Regions from separate parts of the Pseudoalteromonas sp. T1lg24 genome, predicted to be linked through region 1. Evidence: predicted binding sites of a transcription regulator. Region 1 holds the regulator's gene; each other region holds the start of a gene.
What was found. The regulator sigma-54, encoded in region 1, starts transcription at its own class of promoters, with help from an activator protein. The targets are predictions, from matches to a motif close to GTTGGCACGNNNNTNGNNT.
Positions count from the first base shown of each region.

Region 2: the regulator sigma-54 is predicted to act here: its motif matches at 2,458-2,476, upstream of C2M30_RS11260 (HAD-IIB family hydrolase).
Region 3: the regulator sigma-54 is predicted to act here: its motif matches at 1,895-1,913, upstream of C2M30_RS16205 (ferritin-like domain-containing protein).
Region 4: the regulator sigma-54 is predicted to act here: its motif matches at 2,021-2,039, upstream of flgJ (flagellar assembly peptidoglycan hydrolase FlgJ).

Region 1 is NZ_PQCB01000034.1:321,473-325,651, forward strand. Features, by position in the region: gene mgtE (magnesium transporter) at 1-121, opposite strand, end outside; gene C2M30_RS20945 (HPr family phosphocarrier protein) at 245-517, opposite strand; gene rapZ (RNase adapter RapZ) at 533-1,381, opposite strand; gene ptsN (PTS IIA-like nitrogen regulatory protein PtsN) at 1,397-1,852, opposite strand; gene hpf (ribosome hibernation promoting factor) at 1,854-2,141, opposite strand; gene C2M30_RS20965 (RNA polymerase factor sigma-54) at 2,164-3,660, opposite strand; gene lptB (LPS export ABC transporter ATP-binding protein) at 3,739-4,179, opposite strand, start outside.
Region 2 is NZ_PQCB01000018.1:71,132-75,310, reverse strand. Features, by position in the region: gene dnaX (DNA polymerase III subunit gamma/tau) at 1-626, shown strand, start outside; gene C2M30_RS11270 (YbaB/EbfC family nucleoid-associated protein) at 672-998, shown strand; gene C2M30_RS11265 (lipid-transfer protein) at 1,070-2,239, opposite strand; gene C2M30_RS11260 (HAD-IIB family hydrolase) at 2,520-4,179, shown strand, end outside.
Region 3 is NZ_PQCB01000033.1:886,079-890,257, forward strand. Features, by position in the region: gene C2M30_RS16190 (LysR family transcriptional regulator) at 1-803, shown strand, start outside; gene C2M30_RS16195 (hypothetical protein) at 961-1,152, opposite strand; gene C2M30_RS16200 (DUF1328 domain-containing protein) at 1,203-1,373, opposite strand; gene C2M30_RS16205 (ferritin-like domain-containing protein) at 1,408-1,854, opposite strand; gene C2M30_RS16210 (mechanosensitive ion channel family protein) at 1,994-2,887, opposite strand; gene C2M30_RS16215 (BON domain-containing protein) at 3,161-3,730, shown strand; gene C2M30_RS16220 (hypothetical protein) at 3,892-4,179, shown strand, end outside.
Region 4 is NZ_PQCB01000006.1:247,313-251,491, reverse strand. Features, by position in the region: gene flgG (flagellar basal-body rod protein FlgG) at 1-155, shown strand, start outside; gene flgH (flagellar basal body L-ring protein FlgH) at 168-851, shown strand; gene C2M30_RS04160 (flagellar basal body P-ring protein FlgI) at 860-1,954, shown strand; gene flgJ (flagellar assembly peptidoglycan hydrolase FlgJ) at 2,089-3,078, shown strand; gene C2M30_RS04150 (FlgK family flagellar hook-associated protein) at 3,078-4,179, shown strand, end outside.

The sequences.
Region 1 (4,179 bases):
TATCACACGGTGGCATATGCGCTAACATGCGTCGAACATGCACAAACATGCCGCTACTTAGGGCTTTTGTAACCTCATGTAGTTGTGTTTGTGAGTAGTCTTGTTCTAGTGCTTCTGGCATGTTCACCCTATTATTTATTGAAGGTTGGAGTGAATGATTGCAACTCTTTGATTTATTAGAGTTAACTTACGTCTAACTTATTGTAGCATTATTGCAGAAAAATGTTTTAACTAAGTTAGCTGTTTATTCGTCTTCGTTAAACTTAGCTTGAATTAAATCGCCTATGGCAAGTAACGCTTGATCTTGGTCAGGACCCTCACAACGCACTAATACCTCTTTACCTTGCGAGCTTTCTAACAGCATTAAACCCAATACACTATCAGCTTCAGCCGTTTTACCGCCTTGGGATAAACTAATTTTCGCATCAAATGCCATTGCGAGCTTTGCTAGTTGGGTTGCAGCGCGAGCATGTAGCCCTAACTTGTTTTCGATTAAAAATCGTTTTTCAACTGACATAATAGTCGCTTATGCTTATTTGTTTACTTGCTCACGATGGTGGGCTTTTACGTTTTTATGGTGTTTGGCGAAGCTATCAGCCAGTGTTTGCGCTAAATAAACTGAACGATGCTGGCCGCCAGTACAGCCAATTGCAACGGTTAAATAGCTACGGTTATTACGCTCTAAATGCGGTAACCAAGTTTCAATAAAGGTTTGCACTTGCCATGCAAATTTATGAACCACAGGCTGGCTAGAAAGGAAGTCGATTACCGGTTGGTCTAACCCTGTTAACGGCTTAAGTGCTGGTTCCCAATGTGGGTTTGGTAAAAAGCGGGCGTCAAAAACATAGTCAGCATGTTTTGGAATACCGTGTTTATAACCGAATGACTCAAACGTGATAATTAACTGATTTGATTTTTTACCGAGTACTTTCTCTCGTATGCTATCGGCAAGTTGGTGAACACTTAAGCCTGTTGTATCAATAAAGATATCCGCTTGTGAGGCGATAGGATCGAGCAGCTTTTTCTCAGCTTCAATGGCTTCTTCAAGGGAGATATTATTCAGTGATAACGGATGCAAGCGGCGCGTCTCTGAAAAGCGCTTAATTAGCGTGCTGTCATCGCTATCAAGGTAAAATAAGGTTGGTGTTGCAAAACCAGGTAAATAGTCGAGTACTTCTTCTATTTCCTCTGGCTCTTTAGTCATATTGCGAGCATCAACACTCACTGCAATTTTGTCGTATTTATCTGAAACTGAGCGGATCAACGAAGGCAATAAATTAACAGGAATATTGTCAACAACATAATACCCGAGATCTTCCAATACTCTGAGTGCGACTGTTTTTCCTGAACCAGAACGACCACTGACTAAAATAAGTTGCACTTACATCTCCCTTAGTTAACTCGCCTCACTACTAATGATTTGATATAGCTGATGATTATTTTCAGCGTGACGTAGTTGACGGCAAAACTGCTTATCTTTTAGTTTATCAGCGATGGTGGCTAAAGTCTGCAAATGTTGCTGGCACTTTTGTTCTGGTATGAGCAGTACGATAAAAATATCAACGTCTTTATCGTCAATGGCATCAAACGGAATAGGTGACTGATTTACAATTAAAAAGCCAATGGTATTTTGTAGGCCATCAATGCGGCCATGAGGAATGGCGAGGCCTTTACCAATACCCGTGCTACCTAGCTTTTCGCGTTGCAGTAAGGCTTCAAGAAACTCTTGAGAAGTAATATCAGGGGCTTGCTGATGGGCAAGGTCGCTAATAAATTCAAACAGTCTTTTTTTGCTATTAAAAAGGACCGCGGTTTTAGCGCAGTCCTCAGCAATAATATCGGTTAATTTCATTTTAGTGGCGAGAAAGTTTCTCTTTGTGCTTAATTACTTGGCGGTCTAGTTTGTCGACCAGGCCATCGATTGCTGCATACATATCTTGATGCTCGGTAGAGGCAAACAATTCGCCACCGTTAACATGCATAGTAGCTTCTGCTTTTTGTGATAGTTTTTCAATATCTAGAATAACGTGCACGTTATTTATATGATCAAAATGCCTCTCTAGTTTTGCAAATTTGTTAGTGACATAGTCTCTTAAAGAATCAGTAATTTCTACGTGACGACCTGTTAAGTTTAATTGCATAAGCATTTTCCTTCTATTTGGTCTAGATCAGGCTCTTGCGCTGATTAGACGGTGGTATGGATAGCGACTCACGGTATTTTGCGATAGTGCGTCGCGCCACTTTAATTCCTTGTTCCGCTAGTAAGTCGGTAATCTTGCTATCACTTAATGGTTTAGCAGGATTTTCCGCCGCAACTAGCTTTTTGATCAGTGCTCGAATCGCGGTGGATGAACACTCACCCCCATTTTCCGTGCTAACGTGGCTTGAAAAAAAGTATTTAAGCTCATAAATGCCACGTGGTGTATGCATGTATTTTTGCGTTGTTACACGCGAGATAGTCGACTCATGCATCTCGACCATTTCGGCAACGTCGTTTAAAACCATAGGTTTCATTGCTTCGTCACCATATTCAAAGAATGCCTGTTGTTGTTCAACAATGCAATTGGCTACTTTTAATAAAGTATCATTGCGACTTTCTAAGCTTTTAATAAACCATTTTGCTTCTTGCAAATGGTTGCGAATAAACTGGCTGTCAGTGCTTGATTTCATCGAGCGAGTAAGCGCAGCGTATTGTTCATTCACGCGGATCTTTGGCATGCTATCGTTGTTTAAATCAACGCGCCAGCGTCCTTTAATTTTCTTTACTGAAACATCGGGAACCACGTATTCAGGTTCTTCTTTTATGATGCTTTCAGCTGGTTTTGGATTAAGGCTATGTATTAATGTTAAGACTTCTTTTAACTCAGGCTCCTTGAGTTTAGCCTTCTTCATTATTGTACGATAATCACGTAATCCTAAAAGTTCCATATGGTTTGAGATTACGCTCTTTGTTTCGTTTAGCCAAGGGGTATTTTTGTCGTACTGATTGAGCTGGATCAATAAACATTCTTGTAACGAACGCGCAGCAATACCAACAGGATCAAAGAGTTGAACGCGTTTAAGTACAGCTTCAACTTCGTCTAGTTCAATTTGTTCTTGGTCGTCAGATTGCTGTACCGCTTCTAAAATTTCTTCGCTACTTTGTGTTAAATAACCTGAATCGTCTACCGCTTCAACAATAGTGGTTGCGATCATCTCGTCGGTGTCGCTGAACGGCGTTAAGCGTAATTGCCACATTAAGTAATCTTGCAATGATTCGCTGGTTGAGCCTTGATACACAGTATCGTTGTCAGGAGCTGGGGCGTTACTGACAGAAACCGGTGCGGCGCTGATATAATCGTCCCACGACACATCCATAGCTAAATCTTCAGAAATATTCTCGTTGCTAAGTGCGTCGCTTGATTCAATTTCACTTTGGCTTGGCGCTGCTTCAATATCATCGCCGTTTAATGATTCGTCTTTGTTTGACTCAGTGTTTTCGTTGTTTTGTTTATCGTCACTGTAGTCAATGTCTTCTTCAAGTAAAGGATTGGCATCAAGCGCTTCTTGAATTTCTTGCTGCAAATCTAACGTACTCAACTGCAACAAGCGAATAGCCTGTTGCAATTGTGGAGTCATTGTTAGTTGCTGCCCAAGGCGAAGCTGTAAAGATTGCTTCATGTAGTTATTCTAATCCTTCTTTCGATTTCAAGCCGCTAGTTAACAATTCAATTCCAAATTTAAGGCCTATAACTATTACTATAGTCTGAATTGTTCACCTAGGTATACATCGCGTACTTTTTGGTTGTTTAAAACGTCTTCAGCCGTGCCAGATGCGATTAATTCGCCGTGAGAAACAATGTAGGCTTTTTCACATACATCTAAGGTTTCACGCACGTTGTGGTCTGTTATTAACACGCCAATGCCGCGATTTTTCAAATGCTCAATTATTTTCTTTATATCTATCACTGAAATAGGATCAACACCAGCAAAAGGTTCATCTAACAGGATAAATTTGGGGTTTGCGGCTAATGCGCGCGCAATTTCGACACGACGACGTTCACCACCCGACAATGCCATACCCTGTGAATCTCGGATATGGCCAATGTTAAATTCTTCTAATAAATCATCGAGCGCTTCTTCGCGTTGCACACGATTAAGTTCTTTGCGTGTTTCTAGAATCGCCATGATGTTTTGATA
Region 2 (4,179 bases), on a different contig from region 1:
GTTCGGGTTCACTTATTCAACCGGACGGTAGCGAAACGTCAATAAAAAAGACTGAGCCCCAGCAAAGGGGCGAAAACTTTGCAAAACCAAAGCAAAGCCCACTTGAAAAATACCGCGGAGAAACTCAGCATGTGGCACCTGAGTTAATTGAACAATTAACGCCAGAGCCAAAGCAAGAGGAAGCACCTGCCCCAGAGCTTCAAGTTATTGAAGGCTTTGAAAGCCCAATTTCACAAGAACGTTTTGCTCATCAGCAAGACGATTGGGCAAACAAAATTGAAACCATGGGCCTTGGTGGTCGCGTGCGTCAATTTGCTCTGCACAGTATTTATCAGCAAAATGGGGCTGAAGTGAGCTTACTGGTTGACAGTGAACAGCGACACCTCGATTCACCTATGCTGCGTGAACAGTTGCAACAAGCGCTGTCAAACCTACTAAATACGCACGTTGAATTAATGATTAATTTTAACGATGTGGTTGAACAAACACCGTTTAAAATTCAGCAAAAAATTGATGCATTTCGTCATCAACAAGCGGTACACACCATTAAAAACGACCCAATTATCACTCAGCTCATGACACACTTTGACGCAGAGCTAGATGAAGGTACAATAAAGGCATTATAATTCTGTTGGTAGCCTAGCTGCCATGCATTAAAAGAGAGAAAAATTATGTTTAAAGGCGGAATGGGTAACATGATGAAGCAAGCGCAGCAAATGCAAGAGCGCATGCAAAAAGCCCAAGAAGAAATTAAAAATATGGAAGTAGTTGGCGAAGCAGGCGCAGGCCTTGTTAAAGTAACTATGCTAGGTAGCCACAATGTTCGTCGCATCGACATTGATGAGTCATTAATGGAAGATGACAAAGAAATGATTGAAGATCTAGTTGCAGCAGCAATCAACGATGCAGTTCGACGCGTTGAAGAAGGCTCAGCTGAGAAAATGGCTACAGTGACTGGCGGTATGCAAATGCCTCCAGGCTTCAAAATGCCATTCTAATTTAGAAAGTATTTTATGTTTTGAAAAATAGCGCCTTTTGGCGCTATTTTTATATCTATCAGAATTCAAAACTACTTTTGATACACGGTAACTACTACAGCGCCGCCTAAGCCCACATTATGCTGTAGCGCAAGCGTTGCGCCTTCAACTTGTCTTTTTCCTGCTTGGCCTCGTAAATGCCAGCATAATTCAACACATTGCGCTATGCCAGTTGCACCAATAGGGTGACCTTTTGACATCAAACCACCAGATGGCCCAATCACAAACTTACCTCCGTAAGTATTATCGCCGTCTGAAATCAGCTTTATTGCTTCGCCTTCTTCACATAGCCCAAGCGCTTCATAATTAATTACTTCATTGGTGGTAAAGCAATCATGTAATTCAATTACATCAACATCTTGAGGTGAAACACCCGCTAGGTTAAAGGCTTTTTCGGCAGCGCGTTTAGTCATACCTGTACCAACAGAAAGAATAGGGTCTTGCCACGACTCTTCAGTGTCGGTTGCCATGGCTTGGCCAATAATTTTCACCCCGTGTTTAATATTATGCTTTTTAGCGAAAGCATCACTACACAGTATGACAGCTGCAGCGCCACAGGTGGGCGGGCATGCCATCGTGCGCGTCATATATTCATCAAAAATTATTTTGTCATTAAGCACACTTTCTACGGTAAGTGGTTTTGAAAACAATGAATAAGGGTTATGTATGGCATGACTTCGTGATTTTACGGCCACTTTTGCATAAAGCTCGCTAGTGACATTATATTTTTCCATATAATGTTTTCCGGCTGCACCAAATGCGCGTAGTGCAATCGGTGCATTTGCAATACCAAATTTATCATATACTGCATTAGCTCTATCAAACGGGTTTTCCCTATCAGACCAATGTGAACCCAGCGCACCTGCTTGCATTTCCTCAAAGCCAAAAGCCACAACACACTCAACCTCACCAGACAATATAGCTTGCCTTGCAGCATAGAGCGCTGTTGAACCACTTGAGCAATTATTATTAACATTAATGATAGGAATACCGGTTTGAGCAACATCATAAAACGCATGTTGCCCACAGGTGCTATCGCCATAAATATAAGCTGCATAGCCTTGTTCGATTTGGCTTACATTAACGCCAGCGTCAGTAAGTGCTAATCTAATAGCGTTTGCAGCCATAACGCGATACGGCTCTTGTTGGCCAGGTTTACAAAACTGAGTCATACCGACACCAGCTACGATTACATTCTTCATTTTCAGCCTGTTGTTTTTATTATCTGAATTTTATTTTTACATTAAATACCAAGTATTAAGTGATTTAAAGATTAACCAAATACCTTACTTTTTAACACTTTGTTTGTGTTATGGAACACATAAAACGTAAAAATAACGCTAAAAGCACTTCTCCAATAGTTCGGAATTTTAACTACGAAAGCCTTTATATTATTTAAGCCAAACTGCAGGTGGTATGTTTTGGCACATTCCTTGACATATTATTAGATAGTTTATTAAAACGTTCAAAGGATGCATTAATATGGTGCAAACACTCTCTACCAAGTTCCTGACTAAATTTATAGAAAAACATGCGCTTTCTCAGGAAGTTAAAAAAACAATAAAAACTTGGTACGCGCCAATCGCAGAGCAAATTGCACTGCACCAAAATAGAACAAAAGAGCCATTGGTGATTGGTATAAATGGTTGCCAAGGTTCGGGCAAAAGCACGCTAACGGACTTTTTAAATCAATATCTACGCATGTACTTTGGTTTAAATGTGGTGTCGATTTCGCTCGATGATTATTATTTATCAGCATTTGAGCGCGAAGAACTTGCCACACATATTCACCCTTTACTTGGTACACGCGGTGTACCGGGTACCCACAAAATTGATCAGCTAGATCACGACTTAGCAGCGCTTACGCGTAAAACGTTAAAACGCCCTTTGTTTATTCGCCGTTTTAATAAAGCCATAGACAATCCGTTTCCATCAGATAAATGGACCAAAGTAACATCAGCACCCGATGTGATTATTCTAGAGGGGTGGTGCGTAGGGCTTAACGCAGAGCCACAAGATGCTTTAAAAACACCTATAAACGCGCTTGAAGCCATTGAAGACCCAAACGGCACATGGCGTGAATACGTAAATAACCAGCTGAAGGGTGCTTACCAAAATGTGTTCGAGCGAGTTGACCGCTGGATTATGCTAAAAGCACCTAGTTTTGATGTGGTAGCACAGTGGCGCAAAGAGCAAGAAGCCAAGCTGCGCTTGCAACAAGATAAACTGCCAACCAATAAAATAATGAGCGAACAAGAAATAGAGCGCTTTGTGCTATTTTTTGAAAGGCTCACCCGAGTTGGTTTAGTTGATTTTAGCCAAACCACAGATATCACCTTACACCTAAATGAAACACGCGAAATTGTTAACGTAACAGGTCGTTTTAAACAGTTATGCTTTCCTGAAAAACTCGCGGTATTCACCGATCTTGACGGCACCTTATTAGATCATTACAGCTACGAGTTTCAGCCTGCAAAAGTGAGTGTATTTTTATGCTACGAACTGGGCTTTCCCATTATTCCGTGTACCAGTAAAACCTTTAAAGAAATTATCGCCATTCGCACCCAGTTAGGGCTAGGAACGCCGTTTATTGTTGAAAATGGCGCTGCCGTATTTTTACCCAAAAAGTGGTTGAAAGAAAACGTGATTGAAACCAAAGATCTGATTGAATTTGGCGAATTCTACATTAAAGAATTTGGTCAGCCGCGCAGCTTTTGGTTAAACCAACTAAAACAATACGCCAATGATTTTGCCCATCTATACAAAGGCTTTGCGCAAATGACTAATAGCGAATTGGCAGAGCTAACAGGCCTAAGTGAAAAAGACGCCGAAAAAGCCAAACTACGTCACTACTCAGAGCCGCTTCATTGGTTAGGTGACGCTTGCCAGAAAAAGGCATTTATAAAACGTATGCGTGAAAATGGCGCAACCATTATTGAAGGCGGGCGCTTTTTACATGTGTGTGGCGACGAAAGTAAAGGCGTTGCACTAAATTGGTTGTTTAACCTAATCAAGCACGAATTGCCCGGTGATTGGCTGAGTGTGGCGCTCGGCGATAGCGAAAACGACAGCGCCATGTTAGAGCAAGCCGATATTGCAGTACAAATCAAATCAATGACTCACCCGTTTATTACACTTGAGC
Region 3 (4,179 bases), on a different contig from region 1:
AAATGCGGTACGGCACGAGATTATTGACGCGAAATACACGAAGTATCTCGTTAACTGATGTTGGTGAGCGTTTTTATGCTGGCTGTTTACGTGTAATTGAAGAGGTAGAAAATACGGAAAACATGCTTCAAGAATCGCAAAACACCTTGCGAGGACATTTACGAATATCGGCAACATCTGATTTCGGCCGACAATATGTCGCCCCCGCCCTTGCAGAATTTAGCAGTATTCACCCAGATGTCTCACCTCATTTAATGTTAACTGACAGCTTAATTAACATCATCGATGAAGGGGTAGATATCGCTTTTAGATTTGGTAATTTACCAGACAGTAACCTAATTAGTAGGCCGTTAGCTAAAAATCGACGAGTACTATGCGCCTCGCCCGATTACATAAAAAATTATGGATTACCGCAACACCCGAAAGAGTTATTAAAGCATCGATGTTTGATTTTAGAGCGCTCAGGACAGCCACTAAACGAGTGGTATTTTGAAATTAATAACAAACGGCAGCTAATAAAGGTAGCGCCGCATTTATCGTGCTCTGATGGTGAAGTAATTAGGCATTGGGCAGTTCAAGGTCATGGCATAGCATTTAAATCGTTGATCGACATAAGAGAAGATCTCTCCAATAACAAGCTTGTATTGCTATTAGATGAATACGTACGAGGGTTTAGCCACAGCGATACTGAAGTAGTGGGCGTACAAGCCATTTACGCAAGCAGACAATACTTACCAAAGCAGGTAAAAGTATTTTTAACTTATTTTGAACAGTGGTTGAATCATAAATCTATTAAAGTATGAAATATCAGAGAGTTATTTTTTAGATGTTATGACTTGACGAGGTGGTGTGGTTTAAATTTTAAAATAAAAAAAGCGACTATCTGGGGATAATGATAGTCGCTTAGGCCTACTCGTTGGGGTTTAAATCAGATTAATAAACTCTGTGGTTGCAAAGCTATTAGCAGTTTTGTTCTTCGCTGCCGATCTCTTCTTTCGCTTTTTCACACAGGTCTTCGGCTTTGTTTTGCGCGTCGGTGATGGCTTCATCAATACGCTCGCCTGCATCTTCTGCTGGGCCTTCAGAACAACCCGTTAGTGTAAATACGGCACCAAGTGCAATTACTTTTGTCATTGTCATTAATGTTTTCATGATATTTTTCCTTATAAAATTAATTGAGTAATAGCGGTTTTACGGCCCGCTTAGGCCTTGGGCGCCCTTATTTTGGGTAAAATTAGCGACAGAACTAATAGAGCGACAAATACAAAGAACAAAATCTTCGCGATACTCGCTGCGGCGCCTGCAATGCCACCAAATCCTAAAAGTGCGGCAACAATTGCTAAAACAATAAATGTAAGTGACCAACCAAGCATACATCCTCCTTAATTATTGGGGTTAGGTTAACTATTAAGCGGTTACTTCTTGCAATGCTTTCATCTCGTCATGACACGCTTGCATGCTGTTTTGAATCAGTTTTAACGTACTGAAGTAAGGCGCTGGCAATGGCTCTTCAAGCGCTGCTTCAATTTTATCAAGTACGCGGTCTTCAACTTCTTCAAGCTGGGCAATGTAAGTATGTTCTTTATCAGTACTTACTACCGACAACACCTTAGTGTATGTTTCGCGCATTGATACAACTAAGTCGCTGTCCGTTTCAACTTCACCTTCATCAAGCACTACTAATGGTTGCAATTCAGCCGCGGCACGCTCTTTCTCAGAAATCATGCGGTCGAAGATGATTTCAAGACTTTGGCTAGAGACTTTTGTTTTGGCTTCTTTATAAAATTCGATACCGCCATTTAAAACTTTCACAAGCTCTTTTACCGGGGTTAAGTTGTAATTCGAGTTTGACATAAATGCTCCTTTTCAATTTTCTTAACGGTTCAAACTATTAATGCATGGCGTGTGCCAAAAATAAAATCAATATAAATCAGTGGCTTGGGTGTTTTTGTGAAAAAGTGCCTGCGACACATTTACAGGCACTATGAAGTTTTTACTTATCTTGACTCTGTATATCTTGCAAAGAGTGGCCACCCTTTGCGTTAAAGTCCAAAGTACGGATTGGGAACGGAATAAGAATGTCGTTTTGCTCAAGTGTTTTATGAATAGTGGCAACCGCTTTGTGGCGCATTTCCATAAAGCCAATCTCGCCTGGGTAGTCTATCCAAAACCATACAAGCAGGTTTACTGAGCTGTCAGCAAACTCGCTGGCATACACTGCAGTTTCAGATTGTTTAATTACGCCATCAAGATCATTAATAGCATCGGTTAGCACGTCTCGTGCTTTATCTACATCGTCTGCGTAAGAAATCCCCACAGATACTTCTATACGACGTTTACGTAGGCGCGAGTAATTTAATAGCTCGTTTTTAAACAGGATTTTGTTGGGCACTATGGCCATTTGACCATAAAAGTTCTCTATTAAGGTATTGCGAAGATTAATGCGCTCTACCGTGCCAAAGGTATCGCCGGCTTCTATAATATCGCCAACGCGAAAGGGTTTTCGAATACCCATTACAATACCTGCAATTAGGTTTTCGGTCATATCTTGAAAAGCAAAGCCAATGGCAAGGCCAATAATGCCTGCACCCGCAAGTAATGATGCCACCGCTTTTGACAGCCCCATAATGTCGAGTGCGAAAAAGAAACCAATAACAATAATCACCATGCGACAAATGCCTGTAATAAGGCCGGCTATTTGTGATGACTCAAAAATACGGTTAAGTAATTTTTTTATCCAACCCGATATCCATTTAGATAAAGCTAAAAATATAATGAAGATAACAAGCGCAATTACCATGTTGGGCAAATTCTTTATGGTTATTTCAAGCCAGTGAGTGAGCTTTTCATTTATAAGAGACCAAAACTTCTCCAATGTAATCGACATAACTGCTCCTTTAAAAATGTAATGACGTTACCTGGGGTTACGCAGTTTATATGCCAGCGCAGCTAAATTGAGTAAGGCTAAGGTGTTGTGAGGCGTTTGTAATAATGAGGCAGTGTATTTGTGTAAAACGTACAGGGATATTTTTCACACTGGTTGTGTAAATGCTACATTGGTAAATTCCTGCTTTTCCATAAGTTGTTGATATTTAAAGTTAAAAATTCTGGTATGTGAAATGCATTAAGTAAATCGAACTCAGCAAAAAGGAAATTTATTATGAATCGTACATTTAATACACTTGCACTAGTTACTGTTTTATCTACAACTGCTCTTTCAGTAAATGCGAAAGACAACCAGTGGGAAAAAGAAGCAAGCGACGCTTGGATTGATGGTAAAGCTGAAGCAACTTTACTTTTCAATACACAGCTAAATTCGTTTGATATTAACACCGATGTGGATAAAGGTGTGGTAACGCTAACGGGTAAAGTAAATCACGATGTTGATAAAAAGCTGGCACAAGAGTTAGTGATTGGTATCGACGGCGTTAAAGAGGTTGAAAACCGCTTAACAGTGCTACCAGATAGCAAAAACAAGTCAGAAAAAGACGACAGTCAAATTGAATCTGACTTTGTAGACGCAAAAATTGCAACGGTAATCAAAACACGCTTATTGTTCGATACAGATATTAGCGGTACGAGCATTGACGTTGATGTTGAAGGCCAAAACGTTACCTTAACAGGTGAAGTTGAATCAGAAGCTGAAAAGCAATTAGCAATTACCATTGCTAAAAATGCAGACGACGTTGAAAACGTAGAAGATAACCTTCGCGTTGTAAAACAGTCTTAATCCTGTCCCAATTACTGCACTACAAAAAAGCACCGAAAGGTGCTTTTTTTATGCGTATTAATTACACGTATATCAATTGGGAAATATTATATATAGCAATAGCTTGAGTGTTGTTTTATGCTACAAAAAAGATAATTAATATTTAGACAAGGAATAGAATAATGGACGAAGGATTGTTCTCAAGCTTAGGGGCCGTATCTGTTGTTGTTTTAGCCGCGGCTGATGCCGTTAGAAATGACAAAAATTTGAAAGATGATTGGACTAGAAGGTTTAAGAAAGGCATTGGTTGGGCTGTATTATTTTCTTTTATTCCCTGCATTTTATTGTATGCAGCGAATAACAGTAATGCGAAGAAAGGTGAGCCAGCATATACTGTTTTGCAATGGGTGGTGAGTTTGCCTTTAACGGCCTTAATTTCTATCACAATTTTTACTTTGTTATTTGTTTTA
Region 4 (4,179 bases), on a different contig from region 1:
TAGGTGTGATTGTGCAGGGCTCTCTTGAAACATCAAATGTGAATGTAACCGAAGAGTTGGTAAATCTTATTGAGACGCAGCGCGTTTATGAGATGAATTCAAAAGTGATCTCTTCGGTTGATGAAATGTTGAGTTACATTAATCAGCAGCTTTAATAGGTGGTTAGCATGAGTAAGTTACTATTAACATTGGTCGGCAGCGTACTTTTAAGCGGTTGTGTGACAACAGCAAACCGCTTCGTCGAACGTGATGATCCGTATTATGCGCCGCTGTATCCTGAAGATACCGATGTGTCGCAGGTAAACACAGGGTCACTTTATAATATACATTACTCAAATGACCTTTATTCAGACCAAAAAGCGCTGCGCCAAGGTGACATCATTACCGTAGTGCTGAGTGAATCAACTCAGGCATCAAAAACTGCAAAAACGGAAACTGACCGAGAAACGGACTTTGCACTATCACCGGTTACTGGATTTGGCGGTAATGCAGTTACGATCAATGGTGATGCGTTGCAATACGGTGTTGGTTCAGAGGGCTCATATAAAGGCGATGCGAAGTCAGATCAGTCAAATAGTCTAAACGGTAATATTTCAGTTAATGTGATGCGTGTATTACCAAACGGTAATTTAGTTATTCGCGGTGAAAAGTGGCTTACGCTTAATACCGGTGAAGAATTTATTCGTTTAGAAGGCATCGTTCGTCCGAAGGATGTTAGTGCTGACAATATGGTGATGTCTACCCGTATTGCAAACGCACGTATTCAGTACTCTGGTAAAGGGGCACTGGCAGATGCACAAGAAGCAGGGTGGTTAGCCCAGTTCTTCTTAAGCCCATTAAACCCTTTTTAGGAGGTCGCATGCGTAATTTTGCTATTGGTTTTATCGCGCTTCTTAGCCTTTTTAGTTTCCCAACAACAGCAGAACGTATTAAAGATGTGACCGTTGTTGAAGGGGTACGTAGTAACCAGCTTGTTGGTTATGGTTTAGTTGTTGGTTTGCCTGGCACAGGTGAAAAAAGTAGCTTTACCGAGCAAAGTTTTAAAGCCATGCTCAGCAGTTTTGGTATCACGTTACCAGCAAACTTAAAGCCTAAGATTAAGAATGTCGCAGCAGTAGCTGTACATGCCGATTTACCGCCTTTCGTGAAACCGGGTCAAACAATCGATGTTACCGTATCGTCAATTGGTAGCGCATTAAGCTTGCGCGGTGGTACATTAATTCAAACCTTTCTAAAGGGCGTTGATGGCAATGTGTATGCAATTGCACAAGGCAGCATGGTGGTTAGCGGATTAGGCGCCGAGGGTGCTGATGGCAGCAAGGTATTAGTAAATACACCAACTGTGGGCCGTGTTCCAAACGGCGCGATTGTCGAACGTGCGGTCGCATCGCCGTTCAACCAAGGTGATCACATTACATTTAATCTGCACCGTCCTGATTTTTCTACTGCAAAAGCCTTATCTGATACGATTAACGATTTAGTAGGCCCAAATACTGCCACAGCAATGGATGCAGCGTCGGTTAAAGTGTTAGCACCACGCGACCCAGCGCAACGCGTAGCTTACCTCGCTACTTTAGAAAATCTTGAATTCGAACCAGCTGATAACAGCGCAAAAATTATCGTTAATTCGCGTACAGGCACTATCGTGATTGGTAAAAATGTTACTTTAGAACCCGCTGCAATCACCCATGGTGGATTGACTGTCACCATTGCCGAGCAGCAAAATGTTAATCAACCCAACGCACTTGCTGGCGGGCAAACGGTTGTTACCGAGCAAAGCATTATTGATGTAGCACGCGATGATACTCGTGCTTTTGTGTTTGACCCAGGTGCGAGTTTAGATGACCTCGTACGAGCGATTAACGAAGTCGGCGCGGCGCCAGGTGATTTAATGGCAATACTTGAAGCGCTGAAAGAGGCGGGCGCAATAAGTGGCCAGCTAATCGTGATTTAAGTATACAGATTGTTACTAAAGCCCTGCATTGCAGGGCTTTTTTGTTTAGCGCTTTAATTTGGTTTCCTTGGCTTGATTTTTGCATTGATTTATCAGTGTGTTTCGTAGCCAATTTATTGAATGAGAGCTGACTTATGGATGGTAACAACATAAATCATCAACAAAGTTTCTTTGACTTGAGTAACTTAGATTCTTTACGTCAAGAAGCGCTGCAAGGCGATCCTGATAAAAAGGCGCTTAAGCAAGTTGCAGCTCAGTTTGAATCTATTTTTACACAAATGCTGTTTAAAAGTATGCGTAAAGCCAACGAAGCATTTGAGGACGAAGATAGCCCGTTTAATGAAAGCAGCGTTAAATTTTATCGTGATATGCACGATCAGCAGCTTTCTATGGAGCTTTCACAAAGTGGTGCATTAGGACTTGCCGATATTATCGTCCAGCAACTTTCACCAACGCCAGGAAAATACACCCCTGCAAGTTTGTTTTCATCAAGCCAAATTGCGCCAATGCAAAAGCCTTCATTGAATACCGCAAATTCAGACTCACCAGAACAGATAAATACAACAGGTGAGGATACTGCCTTTGAAAATGAGCAGTCGTTTGTTTCAGAACTTTGGCAGCACGCTAAAAGCGCAGCTGAAAAAATAGGGTTAAGTCCTGCTGTCATGTTGGCGCAATCAGCGCTTGAAACAGGCTGGGGGAAACATGTGATTACTAAGAGTGATGGGCAAAGCTCAAATAATTTTTTCAATATTAAAGCTGACCGCGCATGGCAAGGTGATAAAGCTGCTAAAGCTTCGCTTGAATTTGAACAAGGCGTCGCTGTTAAAAAACAATCTAATTTTAGAGCGTATAACAGCATTGCTGAAAGTTTTGATGATTTTGTTAACTTTTTACAGCAAAACCCACGCTATCAATCAGCACTGAAAACAACGTCAGACCCATCTCAGTATCTCGATGAATTACAAAAAGCAGGGTATGCCACTGACCCTAATTATGCAGACAAAATTAAAGATGTGCTAAAGCGCAGTGAATTTACGCAAGCACTCAACGCTGTCGCTTCAGGAATAAATGTAAACGATATGATGAAAAGTTCGATAACAAGTTTAGGAGGCACTAACTAATGTCTTTTAATCTACTTAATATTGCAAACTCAGGTGTACGTGCAAGCTCAGAGTTACTGCAAACTACCAGTAAAAACATTACCAACGTCAATACCGAAGGTTATGTTCGAGAGCGCACAGAACATAGAACACTGTTCGATAACCAAGTTGGACTTGGGCAAACTTTCCGCTTAGTGAATGACTTTGCGCAACAACAATTAAATCGCGATGTGTCTAATCTTGCTTTCTTTAACCAGTTTGTTGATGAGTCCGCCCGCGTTGACAGTTTGTTTGCTGAAGAATCTAATAGTTTGTCTACTAGCATTAATTCACTTTTTAGCTCACTACAAGAGACATTGAATCAGCCATCATCATCGGTGAGCCGCAATTTATTTTTTAATGATGCACAAGGGTATATCGATCAATTGGGTCGGCTTTCTGGCATAGTGTTTGACCAAAAAACCATTGTGAATGATCAACTTGAAATCTATACCGATGAAGCAAATGGACTGATCAATAAAATCAGCGAACTTAATCTTGCTATTGCATCGGGTTCTTCAGGCCCTGATGGCAGTGCTCTAAACAGTACTATTAACCAACGTGACTTGGCCATTAAAGAGTTGGCTGAGTACATAGATATTGAAACGCTAGATGGTCCAAATGGTGAAAAGCTGGTGTTTATGGGCACAGGTGAAGCTGTTGTAATGGAAGATGGCGCGTTTAATTTATTTTCACTCTCCGGCGATCCAGACCCCAATTTTAAAGATTTAAAATTAGATGTGGACTCAGGTAAGGCAATACCGCTTGAAGTAGATACAAGTTTGTTGAAAGGTAAAATAGGTGGGCTATTGGCATATCGCGAAGATATTTTGATTCCATCACAAAACAAACTAGGTCAATTAAGTTTGGCAATGGCAGATGCATTTAACCAACAAAATAGATTAGGACTGGATGCGGATGGTGAATTAGGCGGTGATTTGTTCACGATTCCTAGTGCAGGTGCATACGCATATGCAGCAAATACAGGTACGGCACAAGTTACCGGTACTGTTGAAGCAGGACACGGTAGCGAAATTCCTGCTTCTGATTTTCTAATTGAATACACTGCGGCAAACCAAATAA